Leptothrix cholodnii SP-6: one gene and its partner. Each later gene encodes a partner of the first gene's protein in a complex. Links are inferred from orthologs where the notes say so. Each region holds a gene or a part of one and is shown in the gene's direction. Other genes may lie near its edges. The genes, in order: nusB and rpsJ.

What was found.
Region 2: the proteins of nusB (region 1) and rpsJ are in contact, whole or in part, in a solved structure (PDB 3D3B), measured with the Escherichia coli proteins. The link is inferred for Leptothrix cholodnii SP-6 from one-to-one orthologs.

Annotation. Positions count from the first base shown.
Region 1 is NC_010524.1:3,233,285-3,249,555, forward strand. What follows is about bases 5,062-8,001. They hold nusB (transcription antitermination factor NusB), read left to right. Parts: upstream 5,062-6,243; coding sequence 6,244-6,759; downstream 6,760-8,001. Other genes in these bases: ribBA (bifunctional 3,4-dihydroxy-2-butanone-4-phosphate synthase/GTP cyclohydrolase II), read left to right, coding at 5,062-5,726; ribH (6,7-dimethyl-8-ribityllumazine synthase), read left to right, coding at 5,783-6,247; LCHO_RS14705 (pyridoxal phosphate-dependent aminotransferase), read left to right, coding at 6,862-8,001. Outside these bases: LCHO_RS14665 (type IV pilin protein), read left to right, coding at 1-114; LCHO_RS14670 (PilW family protein), read left to right, coding at 120-830; LCHO_RS14675 (hypothetical protein), read left to right, coding at 811-2,085; LCHO_RS14680 (type IV pilus modification PilV family protein), read left to right, coding at 2,082-3,263; bifunctional diaminohydroxyphosphoribosylaminopyrimidine deaminase/5-amino-6-(5-phosphoribosylamino)uracil reductase RibD, read left to right, coding at 3,337-4,587; more of ribBA, read left to right, coding at 4,635-5,061; more of LCHO_RS14705, read left to right, coding at 8,002-8,052; LCHO_RS22290 (serine/threonine-protein kinase), read left to right, coding at 8,049-9,386; ybgC (tol-pal system-associated acyl-CoA thioesterase), read left to right, coding at 9,406-9,843; protein TolQ, read left to right, coding at 9,840-10,550; LCHO_RS14725 (biopolymer transporter ExbD), read left to right, coding at 10,564-11,034; cell envelope integrity protein TolA, read left to right, coding at 11,050-12,054; LCHO_RS14735 (cyclic di-GMP phosphodiesterase), read left to right, coding at 12,128-13,528; LCHO_RS14740 (sensor domain-containing protein), read left to right, coding at 13,540-16,086; LCHO_RS14745 (GNAT family N-acetyltransferase), read left to right, coding at 16,151-16,271. UniProt on the Escherichia coli protein: Part of the processive rRNA transcription and antitermination complex (rrnTAC). The complex forms an RNA-chaperone ring around the RNA exit tunnel of RNA polymerase (RNAP).
Region 2 is NC_010524.1:4,332,365-4,335,150, forward strand. It holds rpsJ (30S ribosomal protein S10), read left to right. Parts: upstream 1-1,130; coding sequence 1,131-1,442; downstream 1,443-2,786. Other genes in the region: tuf (elongation factor Tu), read left to right, coding at 1-1,050; rpoC (DNA-directed RNA polymerase subunit beta'), read right to left, coding at 1,955-2,786. UniProt on the Escherichia coli protein: Involved in the binding of tRNA to the ribosomes. Part of the processive rRNA transcription and antitermination complex (rrnTAC). The complex forms an RNA-chaperone ring around the RNA exit tunnel of RNA polymerase (RNAP).

The DNA of each region.
Region 1 (16,271 bases):
GCCTGCCGCCACCTGGCGATCGACGTCGACGGCGGCCGCCTGCAGATGCGCTCGGGCAGCAGTTCCGCGCTGGGCAACGACAGCGCCACCAACCTGCGCTGCTGGAACCTGTGACCGCCATGCCCGACAGAAGCACCGGCCTGGGCCTGATCGAGATCATGGTGGCGATCGCGCTGGGGCTGTTCCTGGTGGCCAGCGTGGCGGCGCTGGTGGTCGGGCAACTGGCCGAACAGCGCCGGCTGCTGCTCGAATCGCGCCTCAACCAGGACCTGCGCGCCACCGCCGACCTGATCGTGCGCGACCTGCGCCGCGCCGGTCACTGGGGCAGCGCCGAACGTGGCGTGTGGTCGGGCGGCCCGACTGCCCCCGCAGCCAATCCCTACGCCGGCCTGCATCCCGGCGCCGACACCGCCGCCGCCAGCCTGGGCTACAGCTACAGCCGCGACACCACCGAAGACCAGGCCAGCGGCAACGCCGAAAAGTTCGGCTTTCGCATCAACACCAACACCCGCGCCTTCGAACTGCGCCTGGCCGGCAACGACATCACGCCCGGCAACGGCGACCAGTGGCAGGCCCTCACCGACCCGGCCCTGCTGCGCGTCACGCGCTGGCAGGTGCGCCACGAATCGCGGTCGGTGAGCCTGCTCGGCCACTGCGCCATCCCGGTCTGCCCCACCGGCAGCAGCACCTGTCCGCCCACCGTGCGGCTGCGTCAGGTCCACATCGAGCTCGACGCCACCGACGCACGCGACAGCAGCGTGCAGCGCAGCCTGGTGACGCGGGTGCGACTGCGCAACGACGAGGTCAGCGGTGCCTGCCCGGGGGCCTGACCGTCCACCGGCGGCGCAGGCCGGCAGCGGCACCCTGCCGGTGCTGCTGATCCTGCTGATGGCACTGGCCCTGATGCAGCTCTACAGCCAGCGCGCGCTGATCTTCGAGCAGCGCGCCGTCGCCAACCAGGTGCGTGCAGCCTGGGCCGCCGAAGCCGCCGAGGCCGGCCTCGCCTGGACGCTCGCCCAGCTCAACCGCAGCGGCAGCGTCGACGCCGCCTGCCTGCCCTTGGCCGCGCATCCCGCCGGCGGCAGCAGCTTGCGCGAACGCCTGCTCGGCACCGAGCCCGACACCGGCGCCCTGTCGATCGCCACGACCGACGCCGCCTGCGTGCGCGACGGCCACTGGCGCTGCAGTTGCCCGACCACCGGTGCGGCCAGCCTCGCGGCGAGCGCCGATGCACTCAACCACCCGGCGTTTTCGGTGCGACTGCAGGACGGCCCGCCGGGTACCGCCCCGAACGGCCTGATGCGGCTGGTGGTCACCGGCTGCAGCCACCTCGGACAAGGCTGCGGCGGCAGCGCCGCGGCCGACGCACGCGCCGAGATCCGCGCCCTGCTCGCCCCCTATGGCCAGCTGCTGCGCCCGCCCGCCGCGGCGATCACCGCGCTGGGCGGTGTCACCGTCGGCCCGGGGGTCTCGCTGGTCAACGGCGACGCCGGCAGCGGCGGCCTGACCGTGCAATCGGCGGCGGCCATCGCGATCGACCCGGCCGGCCGGCTGTTCGGCCCACCGGGCCGCCCGGCCGAAGCCACGCTGGTGGCCGACGACCCGTCGCTGGGCGGCGACAGCGACGCGCTGTGGCGGCGCCATTTCGGTGCCGGCGCCGGCAGCGTGCGCGATCTGCCCACCCTTCACCGCATCGCCTGCCCGGCCGGTGGCTGCGGCGCCACCGAGGTGCAGGCCGCCATCGACGCCGGTCACCGCAGCCTCTGGCTCGAGGGCGATCTGCGTCTGGCCACCCCGGTTCGCTGGGGCGACGCCGATCGCAGCCTGCTGTTGCTGGTGGACGGCACGGCGCAGTGGCAAGGCCCGCTCGAGATCGACGCCTTGCTGGTCGCCCGCAGCCTCGCCTGGCAGGCCGGCGCGACCGGCGTGGCACGCCTGCGTGGTGCGCTCGTCAGCCTGGGCGTGGTCGACCTGCAGGGCAACGCCGAGATCGTGCGCGATCGCGCCGTGCTCGATCGCCTGCGCCATGCAGCGGGCGCCTACGCCGTGGTGCCCGGCAGCTGGCAGGACTTCGTCAACCGATGAAACCGGTGTCCGGGCTCGCGCTGATCGAGGTTCTGGTCGCGATGGCGGTGCTGGCGATCGGTCTGGGCGGCACGCTGCGGCTGCAGACCTGGCTGCGTGTGGGCACCGACCTGTCGCGCCAGCGGGCCGAAGCGCTGCGGCTGGCCCAGGACAGCCACGAATCCCTGCGCGCCTACGCCAGCCTGGCGGACTGGACGGCCATTGCCGGCCACAGCCCCACGGGTGTCGCGCTGACGCATGCCAACACGGCGTACCAGCTCGAACGCAGCGTGACGACGCAGACCGATCCGCGCCTGAAGCACGTCAGCACGGTGCTGAGCTGGCCGGACCGCGACGGCCAGCAGCAGCAACTGCAGCTCGACACCCTGCTGGTCGGGCAGGACCCGACGCTCGCGGCCGCGCTGACACTCGACCGCGGCGCAGGGGCCACCGCGGGCAGCGTGGGCCGCGGGGCCAGCCCGCGCCACGCGCTGATCCCGGCCCGCGCCAAGTCGCTGGGCGGCGGACGCAGCGTCTTCAAGCCACGGGCGCAAGACCTGCTGGCCTGGGTCTTCGACGATCAGACCGGCAGCGTGGTGGCACGCTGCGACAGCACCGCCGGCCTGTCGAGCGCACAGCTCGACGCCAACAGCCTGGGCGCCTGCCGCGCCATCGCCGGCCTGCTGATCGGCGGCCACGTGCGCTTTGCGCTCGACACCGACAGCCCCGGCGCCGGCGACGCCCAGAACCCGCTGAGCCCCGCCCTGCCGCTCGACCTGCGCCTGCAGCTGACCAGCACCGGCCACCCCGACCCCGGTTGGGAATGCGCCGACGACGCGCCCGACTCGATCGGCGGCGCGCCGGCCCAGCTCGGCGTGATCTATCACTGCGTGATCCAGGGCGCCGGCCTGCCGCCGCGCTGGTCGGGCCGGCTCGACATCGTGCCGATCGGCTGGACGCTGGCCAGCAGCGGTGTCACCGGCTACCGCGTCTGCCGCTACAGCGCCGACCACAACCGCAACGGCCGCATCGACAACGCCGAACACCCGGCCAGCCACGCCGCGGTCGGCGAACCGCTGGGCGACCAGAACTTCCTGATCCTGCGCGCCGCGGCCGGCTGCCCGACCGACAGCGGCGTCTCGTTTGCGGGGCAAGGCGGCAACTGGCTGGACGACAGCAGCGTGGCGCACCAGCCCTGACGACGACATCGGCAAGATCGGCAATCTGCGACACGACACCGCGCCGCGCTGGCCGACCGCGATCACGCCGACAATGCCCGCCATGCCCGAGAACCACCCCCACGCCGACGCACCGGCCCCCTCGCCCGCCCCGTTCAGCCCGCAGGATCAGCAGGCGATGGCCCAGGCCCTCGCACTGGCCGAGCAGGGTTTCGGGCTGACCGAACCCAATCCGCGCGTCGGCTGCGTGATCGTCGACGCCCAGGGCCGGCTGCTCGGCAGCGGCCACACCCAGCAGGCCGGCGGCCCGCATGCCGAGGTGATGGCGATGCGCACGGCGCGCGCCGCCGGCCACTCGCTGATCGGCGCCACCGCCTACGTGACGCTCGAACCGTGCGCGCACCACGGCCGCACGCCGCCCTGCGCCGACGCGCTGATCGAAGCCGGCCTGAAGCGCGTGGTCGCGGCGATCACCGATCCGTTTCCGCTGGTCGCCGGCCAGGGCCTGGCGCGGCTGGCGGCGGCCGGCATCCAGGTCGAACAGGGCCTGATGGCCGAGGCCGCCACCGCCATCAACATCGGTTTCTTCTCGCGCGTGCTGCGCCAGCGGCCGTGGGTGCGCATGAAGGTGGCGGCCAGCCTGGACGGCCGCACCGCGCTGATGAACGGCCAGAGCCAGTGGATCACCGGCGCGGCCGCACGCGCCGACGGCCACGCCTGGCGGCGCCGCGCCAGCGCCGTGCTGACGGGCATCGGCACCGTGCTCGACGACGACCCGCGCCTCGACGTGCGCCACGTGCCCACGCCGCGCCAGCCGATGCGGGTGGTGGTCGATGCGCCGCTGCGCACGCCGGTCACGGCCCGGCTGCTCGCGCCGCCCGGCGAGGTGCTGGTCTACACCAGCGCCGACGAGACCGCCCAGGCCGCCTGGCTGGCCGAGGTGCAGGCGGCGCACGGCGCCCGCGCCGCGCTCGGCCCGGACGGCACCGACGTCGCGCCGCCGCTCGTGCAGTGCGTGTCGATGCCGGGCGGACCGGCCGGCAAGGTCGATCTGGCGGCGATGCTGGCCGACCTGGCGCGGCGCGGCGTCAACGAGCTGCACGTCGAGGCCGGCCATCGGCTCAACGGCTCGCTGCTGCGCGAGGGCCTGGTCGATGAATTCCTGGTCTACCTCGCACCCAAGCTGCTCGGCCTGGGCCGCGAGATGTGGAGCTGGGGCCCGCTCGAAAGCCTGGACCAGGCGATCGAGCTCGAATGGGGCGACGTCCAGTCCGTCGGAGGCGACCTGCGTCTGCTGGCGCGCCCGCGCGGCCGGCTCGCCGGCTGGCTGCCCGGCACGCCCTGAAGCCGCGATTGCAGCGGGCCCGGGCACCAGCCGCCTACAATTCACGGATGGCAATATCTCCAATTCCCGAGCTGGTGGCCGAACTGGCCGCCGGACGCATGGTCATCCTCGTCGACGAGGAAGACCGCGAAAACGAAGGCGACCTGGTCCTTGCGGCCGAGATGGTCACACCGGAAGCGATCAACTTCATGGCCAAGCACGGCCGTGGGCTGATCTGCCTGACGATGACGCGCGAGCGCTGCGATCACCTGCAACTGCCGCCGATGACGCCGCGCAACGGCACCAAGCACAGCACTGCGTTCACGGTCTCGATCGAAGCCCGCACCGGCGTGACCACCGGCATCTCGGCCGCCGATCGCTCGCGCACCGTCGAAGTGGCGGTGGCCCGCGACACCACGGCCGCCGATCTGGTCCAGCCCGGCCACATCTTCCCGCTGCAGGCGCAGGATGGCGGCGTGCTGATGCGCGCCGGCCATACCGAAGCCGGCTGCGACCTCGCCCGCATGGCCGGCCTGTCGGCCTCGTCGGTGATCTGCGAGATCATGAACGACGACGGCACGATGGCGCGCCTGCCCGAGCTGGAAGTGTTCGCCCAGCAGCACGGCCTGAAGATCGGCACCATCGCCGACCTCATCACCTACCGCAGCCGCAACGAATCGCTGGTCGAGCAGCTCTCGCGCCAGCAGCTCGCCACGCCGTGGGGCGGCTTCGACTGCCGCACCTTCCGCGACCGCACCGGCCAGATCCACCTGGCGCTGAGCCTGGGCGACTGGCAGCCCGAGGACGAAGTGCTGGTGCGCGTGCACGAGCCGCTGTCGGTGCTCGACCTGCTCGACGCCAGCACCTCGCGCCATTCGTGGTCGCTGCCGCAGGCGCTGACCACGCTGCAGGCCACCGGCCGCGGCGTGGCCGTGCTGCTCAATGCCGGCCGCGATGCCGAGGCGCTGCTCGGCCAGATCAAGCCCGACGGCTTCGAGCCGCAGCGCGGCTCCACCGACCTGCGCACCTACGGCGTGGGCGCGCAGATCCTGCTCGAGCTCGGCGTGCGCCGCATGAAGCTGATGAGCAACCGCCGCCGCCTGCCCAGCATGACCGGCTACGGCCTCGAAGTGACCGGCTTCATGCCGACCCCCGGCTGAATGCGCGCCCGGTCGTCGTCACCCACCCAGCACTCGAACCTTTCCAGGGAAACGCCATGAAAAACGCAGACCGGGGCGTCGCCGCGGAACTCGACGGATCGGACCTGCGCGTGGCCATCGTGCAGGCGCGCTTCAATGCCGCCATCACCGAACAGCTCGCCAGCAGCTGCATCGCCGAACTCGAGGCGCTGGGCGTGCTCGCCAAGCACATCAAGCACGTCACCGTGCCCGGCGCGCTCGAAGTGGCGCTGGCGCTGCAGGCGCTGGCCGAGCAGAAGGACCACGACGCGCTGATCGCGCTGGGCTGCATCATCCGCGGCGAGACCTACCACTTCGAGCTGGTCGCCAACGAAAGCGGCGCGGCGGTGACGCGGGTCTCGCTCGAACACGGCGTGCCGATCGCCAACGCCATCCTCACGGTCGAGAACGAGGCCCAGGCCTGGGCCCGTGCCGACGAAAAAGGCCGTGACGCCGCGCGTGTCGCGGTCGAGATGGCCAATCTGATGGAAGACCTCTCTTGAACGCTCCCCTGTCCAAGCCGGCGCCCGGCGGCAAGCCGCGCGGCAACGCCACGCCCGCCGGCGCGCCGCGCCCGAAGTCGGCCCGCCGACGTTCGCGTGAGCTGGCGCTGCAAGGCCTCTACGAATGGCAGGTCGGCCAGGCCGACTCGCACGTCGTCGAGGCCCACATGCGCGAGCAGGAAGACCACGCCAAGTGCGACACGGCGCATTTCTCGGCGCTGCTGCACGGCTGCATCGCCCAGGTGGCGGCGCTCGACGCGGTGCTGACGCCGCACCTCGACCGCCGCGTGCAGGAGCTGTCGCCGGTCGAACACGGCGTGCTGCTGATCGGCGCCTACGAGCTGCAGCACTGCCTCGACGTGCCGTACAAGGTGGCGATCAACGAGGCGGTCGAACTGGCCAAGTCGTTCGGCGGCACCGACGGGCACAAGTACGTCAACGGCGTGCTCGACAAGGCCGCCGCCGACCTGCGCCCCGCCGAAGTGGCCGCCCAGCGCAACCGCCGCACCTGATCCGGCCCGCAGCCGGATCGATCCTCCCACCCCACCGTCGCCACTAGCGTGTCCCACGCTGCAGGTTTCACCCTGAACCCGACCCCGGCCCGGACCGGGCCTTTGCGCCTGGCCCGCCGGGTCGACCAGATCGAGCCGTTCTGGGTGATGGAGTGCGCCAAGGCGGCCGACGAGATCGCCCGCAGCCCGGCCTGCGACCCGGCACTCGGCGGCGAGTCGATGATCTACCTGAACATCGGCGAGCCCGACTTCACCGCGCCGCCGCGGGTGCTCGAAGCCGCGCAGCGGTGCCTGGCCGAGGGCCGCACCCAGTACACGAGCGCCACCGGCCTGCCGGCGCTGCGCGAGGCGATCGCGCGCTGGTACGCCAGCCGCTGGGGTCTGGACATCGACCCGGCGCGCATCGTGATCACCGCCGGCGCCTCGGCCGCGCTGCAGCTGCTGTGCACCGCGCTGGTCGAGCCGGGCGACGAGATCCTGATGCCCGACCCGAGCTACCCCTGCAACCGCCATTTCGTGACGGCCGCAGGCGGCGTGCCCCGGCTGCTGCCGGCCGGCCCGGCGCAGCGTTTCCAGCTCGACGCCGCCTCGGTGGCCGAGGCCTGGGGCCCGGCCACGCGCGGCGTGATGCTGGCCTCGCCGTCCAACCCGACCGGCACCTCGATCGACGCCGACGAGCTGCAGCGCATCGTCGAAGTCGTGCGCGCGCGCGGCGGCATCACGATCGTCGACGAGATCTACCTCGCGCTCGGCTACGACAGCGCACACGACCGCAGCGCGCTGGCGCTGGGCGACGACGTGCTGGTGATCAACAGCTTCAGCAAGTACTTCGGCATGACCGGCTGGCGGCTCGGCTGGCTGGTGCTGCCGCCGGCGCTGGTCGGCGCGGTCGAGAAGCTGGCGCAGAACTTCTACATCTGCGCCTCGGCCGTGGCCCAGCACGCCGCGCTGGCGTGTTTCCACCCCGACACGCTGGCCGAGTGCGAGCGCCGCCGCGAGGTCATGCGCCAGCGCCGCGACGCCATCGTGCCGCAGCTCGAAGCGCTCGGCCTGGCCGTGCCGGTGCGCCCGGACGGCGCCTTCTACGTCTGGATGGACACCCGCCGCCATGCGAGCAACAGCTGGGATTTCTGCTTCGACATGATGCGCAGCGCACACGTGGCCCTCACCCCCGGACGCGATTTCGGCCATGCCGAGACCGCCCACTACGCCCGACTGTCGTTCGCCAGCTCGCTGCCGCAGCTGGAAGCGGCGGTGGCTCGCCTGCAGCGCGTCCTGCGCCCACAGTCATGAGCCGCATCACCCCGCACGCCCCCACCCGGCCCGGCCTGCTCGACACCACCGGGCCGCTCGACGCCGAGCTGTCCGGCCCGCTCAGCACCAGCGGCGCGCTCGATTTCCTGTCGCCGCGCCGGCACGAGGACACCCAGCGGCTCGACGGCAAGCCCGGGGCCCCCGCGGGCGCCGGGCCGAGCGGCCCCGACACCACGCCGCAGGTCGACCAGGTCGGCCGCTACAGCCTGGAGCAGCGCCTCGGCCAGGGCGGCCTGGGCACCGTCTGGTCGGCCTACGACACCGTGCTGGCGCGCCAGGTGGCAGTCAAGACGCTGACCATCGCCGCCGCGCCGGGTCAGCGCGAGGAACTCGCCGCCCGGGTGCTCGACGAGGCCCGCGCCGCCGCGCGCCTGAGCCACCCGCACATCGTCACCGTGCACGACGCCGGCGTCAGCCCCGAGGGCGCCTACATCGCGATGGAACTGCTGCGCGGCAAGGACCTTGCCGACCTGCTGCGCAGCGGCTGGCGGCCCAGCCCCGAGCAGGCCGCGCTGATCGTGCGGCGGGTCGCCGACGCGCTCGGCTACGCCCACAGCAAGGGCGTGATCCACCGCGACGTCAAGCCGGCCAACATCTTCATGGTCGGCCGCACCCGGCCGGTGGTGCTCGATTTCGGCATCGCCCGCCTGATCAACCGAGACCAGGGCGGCCCCGCGCTGGGTTCGCCGTATTACGCCGCGCCCGAGCAGTACGACGGCCGCGAATGCGATCAGCGCAGCGACGTCTACTCGCTCGGCGTGGTGCTCTACGAACTATTGACCGGCCAGCGGCCCTACAACGGCAGCTCGCTCGACGAGATCCGCCAGGCCGTGCGCACCGGCCGGGCTCAGCGGCCGACCCAGATCATCGCGGCGGTGCCGCCCGCGCTCGAGACGCTGGTGATGCAGGCGATCGACATCGATCCCGCCGCACGCCCACGTTCGGCCGGCGCGATGGCGCGCGAGCTGCGCACCTGGCTCGCCACCCTGCCCAACGCCCCCAACGCCACCTGGCCGCAGCAGCCCCCGGCCGCCAGCGCCGACCCGGCCCGTGCGCAGCGCCCGAACGCCGAGGCGGTCACGCGCCGGCGCGCCGAGCTGGAGGTGGCCTCGCTGCCGCCGGCTGCCAATCCGGGCGTCGCGCCGGCCGCCGACTTCCCGTCGCTGCCGACGAATCCGGCCGCCGGCGAAGCCGATCCCGCATCTCGGGGCACCGGCACGGCGCCGGGCCGGCCCTCCTTGCTGCCCGCCGTGCTGGTGGCCTGCGTGCTGGGGCTGCTGGTGCTGGTCGGCTGGCTGATGCTGAGCCGTTGAACCGAGCCATCCCATCACCGTGAACGCACCGATCCGGCCCGCAGACCGCGCGGCGACTGCCCCCTTCACCTGGCCCCTGCGCGTCTACTGGGAAGACACCGACGCCGGCGGCGTGGTCTTCTACGCCAACTACCTGAAGTTCTTCGAGCGCGCGCGCACCGAATGGCTGCGCAGCCTGGGCTTCTCGCAGGAGCAGTTGCGCCTCGATACCGGCGTGATGTTCGTCGTCACCGATACTTCGGTGCGCTACCGCCAACCCGCCCGGCTCGACGAAGAACTGCACGTCAGCGTGCGGGTGGTCGAACAAGGCCGCGCCAGCCTGGTGATCGACCAGCAGGTGCAGCGCGCCGACACGCTGCTGGTCGAAGGCCGCATCCGCATCGGCTGCGTCGACAGCCGCACTTTCGTGCCGCGACGCATCCCCCCTTTCATCCTTGAACGAATGACTGCTGCATGAACCAGGACCTGAATATCCTGCACCTCATCACCCAGGCCAGCTTTGTGGTCCAGCTGGTGATGGCGACACTGATGCTGGTTTCGCTGGCGAGCTGGGCCGTGATCTTCGGCAAGCTGATCGGCCTGCGCCGGGTGCGCGGCGCCAACGACGGCTTCGAGCGCGAGTTCTGGTCGGGCCGCAACGTCCAGGAGCTCTACGCCCACAGCGAGCGCAACGCCGAGATCGGCGCGCCGCTCGAACGCATCTTCGCGTCGGGCATGCGCGAGTTCCTGAAGCTGCGCGAGCGCCGCGTCGGCGATGCCGGCTCGCTGCTCGACGGCGCGCGCCGCGCCATGCGCGCGAGCCTGCAGCGCGAGATGGACGCGGTCGAGCACAACCTGTCGTTCCTGGCCACGGTCGGCTCGGTGTCGCCGTACGTGGGCCTGTTCGGCACGGTGTGGGGGATCATGCATGCCTTCACCGGCCTGGCCAACGTGCAGCAGGTGTCGCTGGCCACCGTCGCGCCCGGCATCGCCGAGGCCCTGGTGGCGACCGCGATCGGCCTGTTCGCGGCCATCCCGGCGGTGATCGCCTACAACCGCTTCTCGCGCGACATCGACCGCATCGCGATCCAGCTCGAGACCTTCGTCGAGGAGTTCTCCAACATCCTGGCGCGCAACATCGGCCAGGGCGCGGGCGCGGGTGCCTCGGCGCCCAACACGCGCTGAGCCGGAGACACCCATGGCAGCCCTCGCCAGCCGCGGCTCACGCCGGCGCACCATCAACGAGATCAACATGGTGCCGTTCATCGACGTCATGCTGGTGCTGCTGATCATCTTCATGGTCAGCGCCCCGCTGATGACACCCGGCGTGATCGACCTGCCCAGCATCGGCCAGGCCCAGCGCCAGCCCGACAAGGTGATCGAGGTCATCATCGACAGCGCCGAGATGCTGCGCCTGAAGGTCAGCGGCCCGCCCGGCAGCGCCGGCGCCGGCACCCCGGCCGACAAGGCAGGCAGCGAAGGCGAGCGCATCGCGCTGCGCCAGCTGAGCCCGCGCGTCAAGGCGCTGCAGGGCGGCTCGAACCAGGTGCCGGTGATCATCTCGGCCGACAAGGGCGTCAAGTACGAGGCCGTCGTGCGCATCATGGACACGCTGCAGAAAGCCGGCGTGGCCCGCGTCGGACTGGCCGTGCGCACCACCGGCACCTGAACGATGGCGACGAGGATGGCAAGCCCCGAGCTGGCGCTGGACGCGATGCGCCGCCCGCCGTCGCCCGACGGCATGGGCGCGGGCACGACGCTGGCCGTGCTGGTGCACGTCGGCCTGGTCGCCGCGCTGGCCTACGGCGTGGCTTGGCGGCGCCACGAGGTCAACACCGTCTCGGCCGAACTCTGGGCCGCCGTGCCGCAGATCGCCGCGCCGATGGCCGCCGAGCCCCCGCCGCCGGCCGTGCCCACGCCGGCACCGAAGCCGGCCCCTACCCCGCCGCCGCCTCCTGCGCCAGCCCCGCAGCCGCCACCCAAGGCCGAACCGAAACCCAGCCGCGACGCCGACATCGCGCTCGAGAAGGCACGCAAGAAGGCCGAGGCCGAGCGCGAAGAAGCCGAGCGCCTGGCCGAGAAGAAAAAGGCCGACGAGAAGAAGGCCCGGGACAAGCGCCTGGCCGACGAGAAGGCCGAAAAGCTCGCCAAGGCCGAGAAGGAAAAGGCCGAGAAGGCTGAAAAGGCGGAGAAAGCCGAAAAGGCCGAAGCCAAGCGCCTGGCTGACAAGAAGGAGGCCGAGGCAAAGGATCGCGCCGAAGCCGCCAAGGACGCCCGCGCCGCCAAGGCGCAGGCCGACGCCCTGGCCAAGCAGCGCGCCGACAACCTGCGGCGCCTGAACCAGCAGCTGGGCAACAACCCGGCCGTCGGCAACGCGACCACGCCCAGCGCCGGCACCGCGGCGCAGTCGGCCGCGCCGTCGGCCGGCTACGAGGGCCGCATCCGCGCGCGCATCCTGCCCAACATCGTCTTCACCGGCCGCATCAGCGGGCCGACGGTGGCCGAGGTCGAGGTGCGGGTGGCGCCCGACGGCACCATCCTCGGCAGCCGCCTGCTCAAGTCGAGCGGTCTGGCCGAATGGGACCAGGCGGTGCTGCGCGCCATCGAGCGCACCGAGATCCTGCCGCGCGACATCGACGGCCGGGTGCCGCCGCTGATGGTGCTGAGCTTCGACCCGAACCGGCGCTGATTCAAGTTCGCTCGGCGCGTCACCGATAAAGCTCTCAGAACCGGCCTGGCCGGTGCCTGACTGGGCCTGATCGATGACCGCCACCGCCAACCGCCTGCTCCTGAAAATCGACGCCCTGCGACTGGGCATGTTCGTCCAGCTCGACCTCGGCTGGATGAATCACCCGTTCCCGCGCAGCCGCTTCAAGCTCGACGATCCGGCGCAGATCGCCACCCTGCGTCAGCTCGGCGTGCTGGAAGTGCTGGTGCGACCGGACCTGAGCGATCCGGTGGCGTTTGCCGACAGCGCCCACGACGCCGGCCACGTCGCGGCTGCCGAGCCGGCGCCGTCTGGCGACACGGCCGCTGCCATCCCGACCCCCGCAGCAGCCACGGCTGCCGCCGACAGCAGCCCGCTGCGCCGGCGCATGCTCGAGCCGTGCTCGCAGCGCGAGCCGCTGCGTGCCGGCGACCCGACGCTGGCGATGCGGCGCGCGCAGCTCGGCCGCGAACGCGACAGCCTGGCACGCAGCGAACGCCTGCACGCGCAGGCCAGCCGCGCCTGGCTCGGCATCACCCGCGACGCGGTCAACAACCCGACCGGCGCGCACCACGCTGCGCTGCTGCTGGCCGACGGGCTGGTCGACGAACTGCTGGGCGACGACGACACCACCATCCGCGTGCTCAGCGAAGCCGCCGGCACCGCCGCTTCGCAGCATGCGCTCAACGTGACGGTGCTGTCGCTGCTGCTCGGCCGCAGCCTGGGCCTGGACGAAGCGACGATGCAGACCCTGGCCCTGGGCGCGCTGCTGCACGACATCGGCAAGCTGCTGCTGCCCGACCACCTGCGCAACGCCGACGCCAGCAACGGCGCGCTGCTGCTGCGTGAACGCCGCGAACACGTCGCCCAGGGCGCGCGCCTCGGCCTGGCGATGGGCCTGCAGGCCGCGGCGCTGCAGGTGATCAGCCAGCACCACGAGCAGCACGACGGCAGCGGCCTGCCGCTGGGCCTGGCGGGCAACGCGATCGCGATGCCCGCGCGCGTGGTCGCGCTGGTCGACACCTACGACCGGCTGTGCAACCCGATGGCCGGCCAGCCGCTGCGCACCCCGCACGAGGCGCAGGCGCTGCTGTTCGCGCACATGCGCAAGCAGCTCGATCCGGCCGTGCTGGCCGCGTTCATCAAGCTGCTGGGCGTCTACCCGCCCGGCTCGGTGGTGCAGCTCAACGACGAGCGGCTGGCGCTGGTGGTGGCGGTGCATCCGCAGCGCCCGCTCAAGCCGAGCGTGGTGGTGCACGACCCGCGCGTGCCGCGCGACGAGGCGCTGATCGTGCACCTGCAGCAAGAGCCCGGCCTGGGCATCCGCCGCAGCCTGCACCCGCAGCACCTGCCGCGGGCGGTGGTGGACTACCTGTCGCCCCGCGAGCGCGTCAGCTACTACTTCGCCCACGGCCTCGAACCGGCGGTGACAGCCACACACGGCCAGGCGGCGTGAAGCCCGACACCATGTCTCATCGCCTGCCCCCTCCCCTGCGCGACATCGAGTCGCCCGCCGGCGGCCCGGCCGCCCAGCCGACGGTCGAACCGGCCCTGCAGCAGCTGCTCGCCGGCCTGATCGAGGCCGCGTGTGTCGTCGACGCCCGTGCGCTGCACCTGCTCGCCGCCAACGCCGCCGCCTGCGACCTGTGGGGCTGCAGCCTGCCCGAGCTGCTCGGCCGGCCGGTGGTCGAACTGGCCGTCACGCCGGAAGACCAGCTGTTCTGGCTCGACCTCGAGGCCGACCCCGGCCAGCACGACGTGCACCTGCATTCCGACAGCCTGATCGAGCGCGGCGACGGCAGCCTGCGCGTGGTCGAGCGCCGCGTCAGCCTGATCCGCCTGGCCTGCGGCAGCCCCGCCTGGCTGCTCGTGCTGGTCGACCAGCAGAACGCCCAGCAGCTCGCCGACGAGGTCAGCCGGCTCGCCAGCGAACTCGGCGCCACGCTCGAATCGAGCCACGAGGCCATCCTCGTCACCGACCTGAACGGCCAGGTGCGCAGCCACAACGCGGCGTTCGCGACGCTCTGGCGACTCGGCGACGATGATGACAGCGGCGCCGACGACGGCACGGCCCGCACCGCCGGCGCCCGCCTGACCGCGCAGATCAGCCGCGCCATGGCCGACCCGCTCGGCTACGAGACCCTGCTCGACCAGCGCCAGGCCAGCCTGAGCGCCCCCCTCGGCGCCACCGAACCGGTCGGTGCCCGCTGCGCCACCGACCGGCTGCTGCTGGCCGACGGCCGCACCTTCGAGCGCCGGCTGGTGCCGCAGTACGGCCGCGGCCAGGCGGTCGGCTGGGTGCAGGTCTGGCGCGACCTGAGCCTCGAACTGGCCCAGCAGGCGCGCCTGCAGGTGGCCGCGCAGGTGTTCGAGGCCAGCCTCGACGCCCTGATCGTCACCGATGCGCAGCACCGCATCGTCGCCACCAACCCGGTCACGCAGGCCTTGACGGGGCTCGATGCCGGCGCGCTGCAAGGCCGCACACTGGCCTCGCTGCTGGCCGACACGATGCAGGCGCAGGTGATCTCCAACGCGCTGGCCGAGCTGCCGCGGCTCGGCCACTGGCAGGGCGAACTGACGCTCGGCAGCCCGCTGGGCGCGCTGCCGGTGCAGGCCCACCTGATCGACATGGCCGGCCTCGAACGTGGCGGCGCAGGCGGCTGCATCGTGGTGCTGCGCGACCTGCGCGAGCGCCTCGCCCAGGAGCGCCGGCTGCGTGAGCTGGCGCTCACCGACGCGCTCACCGGCCTGCCCAACAGGCTGCAGCTCGACCAGAAAGTGCGCGACGAGGTGCAGCGCTGCCAGAAGGCGACCGGCGGTTTTGCGCTGCTGCTGTTCGGCCTGGACCGCTTCACCCACATCAACGACTCGCTCGGCCACGGCTGTGGCGACCGGGTGCTGGTCGAGGTGGCGCGCCGGCTCAGCGCCAACGTGCGCCTGGGCGACGCGGTGGCGCGGCTGGGCGGCGACAGCTTCGTCATGATGCTCAAGGACAGCGACGCCGCCGCGGCCGAGCCGATCGCCCGCCGGCTGCTCGAGCAGCTGGCCGAGCCGCTGGCGCTCGACGGCCTGCGCCTGACGATCAAGGCCAGCGTCGGCATCGCGCTGTTCCCGGCCGACGGCGCCGACGCCGACAACCTGCTCAAAAACGCCGACAGCGCGATGCACCGCGTCAAGGAACGCCAGGGCGGCGCGCTGCGCTTCTATCAGCCGCAGATGAACGACGACCTGCTGGCGCGCATGCAGCTCGACCACGCGATGCGCCAGGCGCTCGCCCGCGGCGAGTTCCGGCTGCACTACCAGCCGCAGCTCGACCTGCACAGCGGCGCGGTGATCGGTGCCGAGGGCCTGTGCCGCTGGCGCGATGCCGAGCGGGGCGAGGTGTCGCCCGGGCGCTTCATTCCGGTGGCCGAGGAGACCGGCTTCATCGCCGAGCTCGGCCACTGGGTGCTGTGCGAGGCGGTGGCGCAGGCGGCGAGCTGGCGCCGCCAGGGGCTGCGGATGCCGGTGTCGGTCAACGTGTCGGCGCTGCAGTTCCAGGCCGCCGGTTTCGTCGACAGCGTGGCGGGCGTGCTGGCGCAGGCGCAGCTGCCGGCCGAGCTGCTCGAACTGGAGCTGACCGAGAGCATCCTGCTGGGCGACATCGACGAGATCGTCGGCCAGCTGCAGCGCCTGGCCGACCTGGGCGTGAAGCTGGCGATCGACGATTTCGGCACCGGCTACTCCAGCCTGCGCTACCTCAAGCGCCTGCCGATCCACCGCCTGAAGATCGACCGCGACTTCATCCGCCGCCTGCCCGACGACCCGAGCGACGCCGCCATCACCCGCACCATCGTCGACCTCGGCCGCGCGCTGCACCTGCAGGTGATCGCCGAGGGCGTCGAGACGCCCGAGCAGCACGCCTGCCTGGCGGCGATGGGCTGCCACGAGTACCAGGGTTTCCTGTTCGCGCCGGCGCTGCCGGCCACGCAGTTCGAGGCGCTGCTGCGGCAGAGCCTGCGCCGGCTCGCCTGACGGCCCGCCGATGCGCGATAACCCGCATGTCGGCGGGTCGGGGCGATGCGCGACACTGCCGCGCATGCCCGATTTCACTCCCTTCACCGCCACGCACGACCGCGAGCACCAGCGTTTCGAGGTGGTCATCGACGGCCATGCCTGCGTCGCCGACTACCGGCGCAAGGACGGCGTCGTCACCTTCA
Region 2 (2,786 bases), 1.1 Mb from region 1 along the record:
GACCAGATCGACGCAGCGCCCGAAGAGAAGGCACGCGGCATCACCATCAACACCGCGCACGTCGAGTACGAAACGGCCAACCGCCATTACGCACACGTCGACTGCCCGGGTCACGCCGACTACGTCAAGAACATGATCACCGGCGCCGCCCAGATGGACGGCGCGATCCTGGTGTGCTCGGCCGCCGACGGCCCGATGCCCCAGACCCGCGAGCACATCCTGCTGGCGCGTCAGGTCGGTGTGCCGTACATCATCGTGTTCCTGAACAAGTGCGACATGGTCGACGACGCCGAGCTGCTCGAGCTGGTCGAAATGGAAGTGCGCGAGCTGCTCGACAAGTACGAGTTCCCGGGTGACGACACCCCGATCGTGCACGGCAGCGCCAAGCTCGCCCTCGAAGGCGACAAGGGCCCGCTGGGCGAGCAGGCCATCATGAAGCTGGCCGATGCGCTCGACAGCTACATCCCCACGCCCGAGCGCGCGGTCGACGGCGCCTTCCTGATGCCGGTCGAAGACGTGTTCTCGATCTCGGGTCGCGGCACCGTGGTGACCGGCCGTATCGAGCGCGGCATCATCAAGGTCGGCGAAGCCATCGAGATCGTCGGCATCAGCGCCACGCAGAACACCACCTGCACCGGCGTCGAGATGTTCCGCAAGCTGCTCGACCAAGGTCAGGCGGGCGACAACGTCGGCATCCTGCTGCGCGGCACCAAGCGCGAAGACGTGCAGCGCGGCCAAGTGCTGTGCAAGCCGGGCAGCGTCAAGCCGCACACCCACTTCACGGGCGAGATCTACGTGCTGAGCAAGGAAGAAGGCGGCCGCCACACGCCGTTCTTCAACAACTACCGCCCGCAGTTCTACTTCCGCACCACCGACGTCACCGGCGCCATCGAGCTGCCCAAGGACAAGGAAATGGTCATGCCCGGTGACAACGTGTCGATCACGGTCAAGCTGATCGCCCCGATCGCCATGGAAGAAGGCCTGCGTTTCGCCATCCGCGAAGGCGGCCGTACCGTCGGCGCCGGCGTCGTGGCCAAGATCATCGCGTAAGTGTGAACCTTGCGGGCGCCCTGGCGCCCGCATCCGTTCGCGCAGCCCTCGGGCTGCACTCCGCTCTTTAAGGAATGACCATGCAAAAGCAAAAGATCCGCATCCGTCTGAAGGCCTTCGATTACAAGCTGATCGACCAGTCGGCTCAGGAAATCGTCGAGACCGCCAAGCGCACGGGTGCGATCGTCAAGGGCCCCGTGCCCCTGCCGACCCGCATGCAGCGTTTCGACATCCTGCGTTCGCCGCACGTCAACAAGACCAGCCGCGACCAGTTTGAAATGCGCACCCACCAGCGCCTGATGGACATCGTCGATCCGACCGACAAGACGGTTGACGCCCTGATGAAGCTCGACCTGCCCGCAGGCGTGGACGTCGAAATCAAGCTGCAATAAGCAGCCGCTGCCAACGCAGCACATCAACCCCCTGAGCCAGCGCAACGCGGTGGCTCAGGGGGTTTTTTCTTGCCTGGTCGGGCTTGGGCCTTGATGTTGGTCTTGGTCCAAAAGCACCGCAAACGCACACCGCCAAGCCCGCGCCGCCTGAAACGGCGCGATATCAAGCAAAAACCCGAGCAGAAAACAAAAAAGCCAACCGGCTGGTTGGCTTTTTACGGACCTGAAGTCCTTGAATACCTTGGTTGCGGAGGCAGGATTTGAACCTGCGACCTTTGGGTTATGAGCCCAACGAGCTACCAGACTGCTCCACTCCGCGACTGAGAAAGATATTATGACAAGGATTCGAACCTGGCGCAAGCGTTATCTGACAAATAATTCAAGGAGCCGCCTGGTGCCCTGAACCGATCCGCCACGGGTTCACGAGGGCGAAAAAAGGCCCGCCAAGGCGGGCCTTCAGACTGGCATCTACACGCGTCTCGGCAAGCGCCGTGACGCACGTGTGTGGCGCCTTACTCCGCCGCGTTCCCCGCGGAGTCAGCCATGTCGGCATCCACGGCAGCCAGCGCTTCCTGCGCCTCCTGCATGGCGATCAGGCGACGCTCGTTGTCGTCGAGCTCGTCCTTGGCCTTGCGCGCCTGGTGATACGCCATGCCGGTACCAGCCGGGATCAGACGGCCGACGATGACGTTTTCCTTCAGACCACGCAGCTCGTCGCGCTTGCCCATGATGGCCGCCTCGGTGAGCACCCGGGTCGTTTCCTGGAAGGAAGCCGCCGAGATGAACGAGTCGGTCGACAAAGAGGCCTTGGTGATGCCCAGCAGCACGTCGGAGTAGGTGGCCGGCAGCTTGTCCTGCGCGCGCAGCTTGTCGTTGGTGCCGAACAGCTCGGACCGCTCGACCTGCTCGCCCAGGATGTAGTGCGAATCGCCCGGGTTGGTGATCTGCACGCGGCGCAGCATCTGGCGAACGATCACCTCGATGTGCTTGTCGTTGATCTTCACGCCCTGCAGGCGATAGACGTCCTGCACTTCGTCGACGATGTAGCGCGCCAGTTCCTCGACCCCCAGCAGACGCAGGATGTCCTGCGGATCGGCCGGGCCGTCGATGATCGACTCGCCCTTGTTGACCACCTGGCCTTCGTGCACCACGATGTTCTTTTCCTTGGGCACCAGCTCTTCGTAGACCTTGCCTTCCGGATCGGTGATCTGCAGCCGGACCTTGCCCTTGGTCTCCTTGCCGAACGACACCGTGCCGGTGACCTCGGCCAGGATGCCCTTGTCCTTGGGCGTGCGGGCCTCGAACAGCTCGGCCACCCGCGGCAGACCGCCGGTGATGTCACGC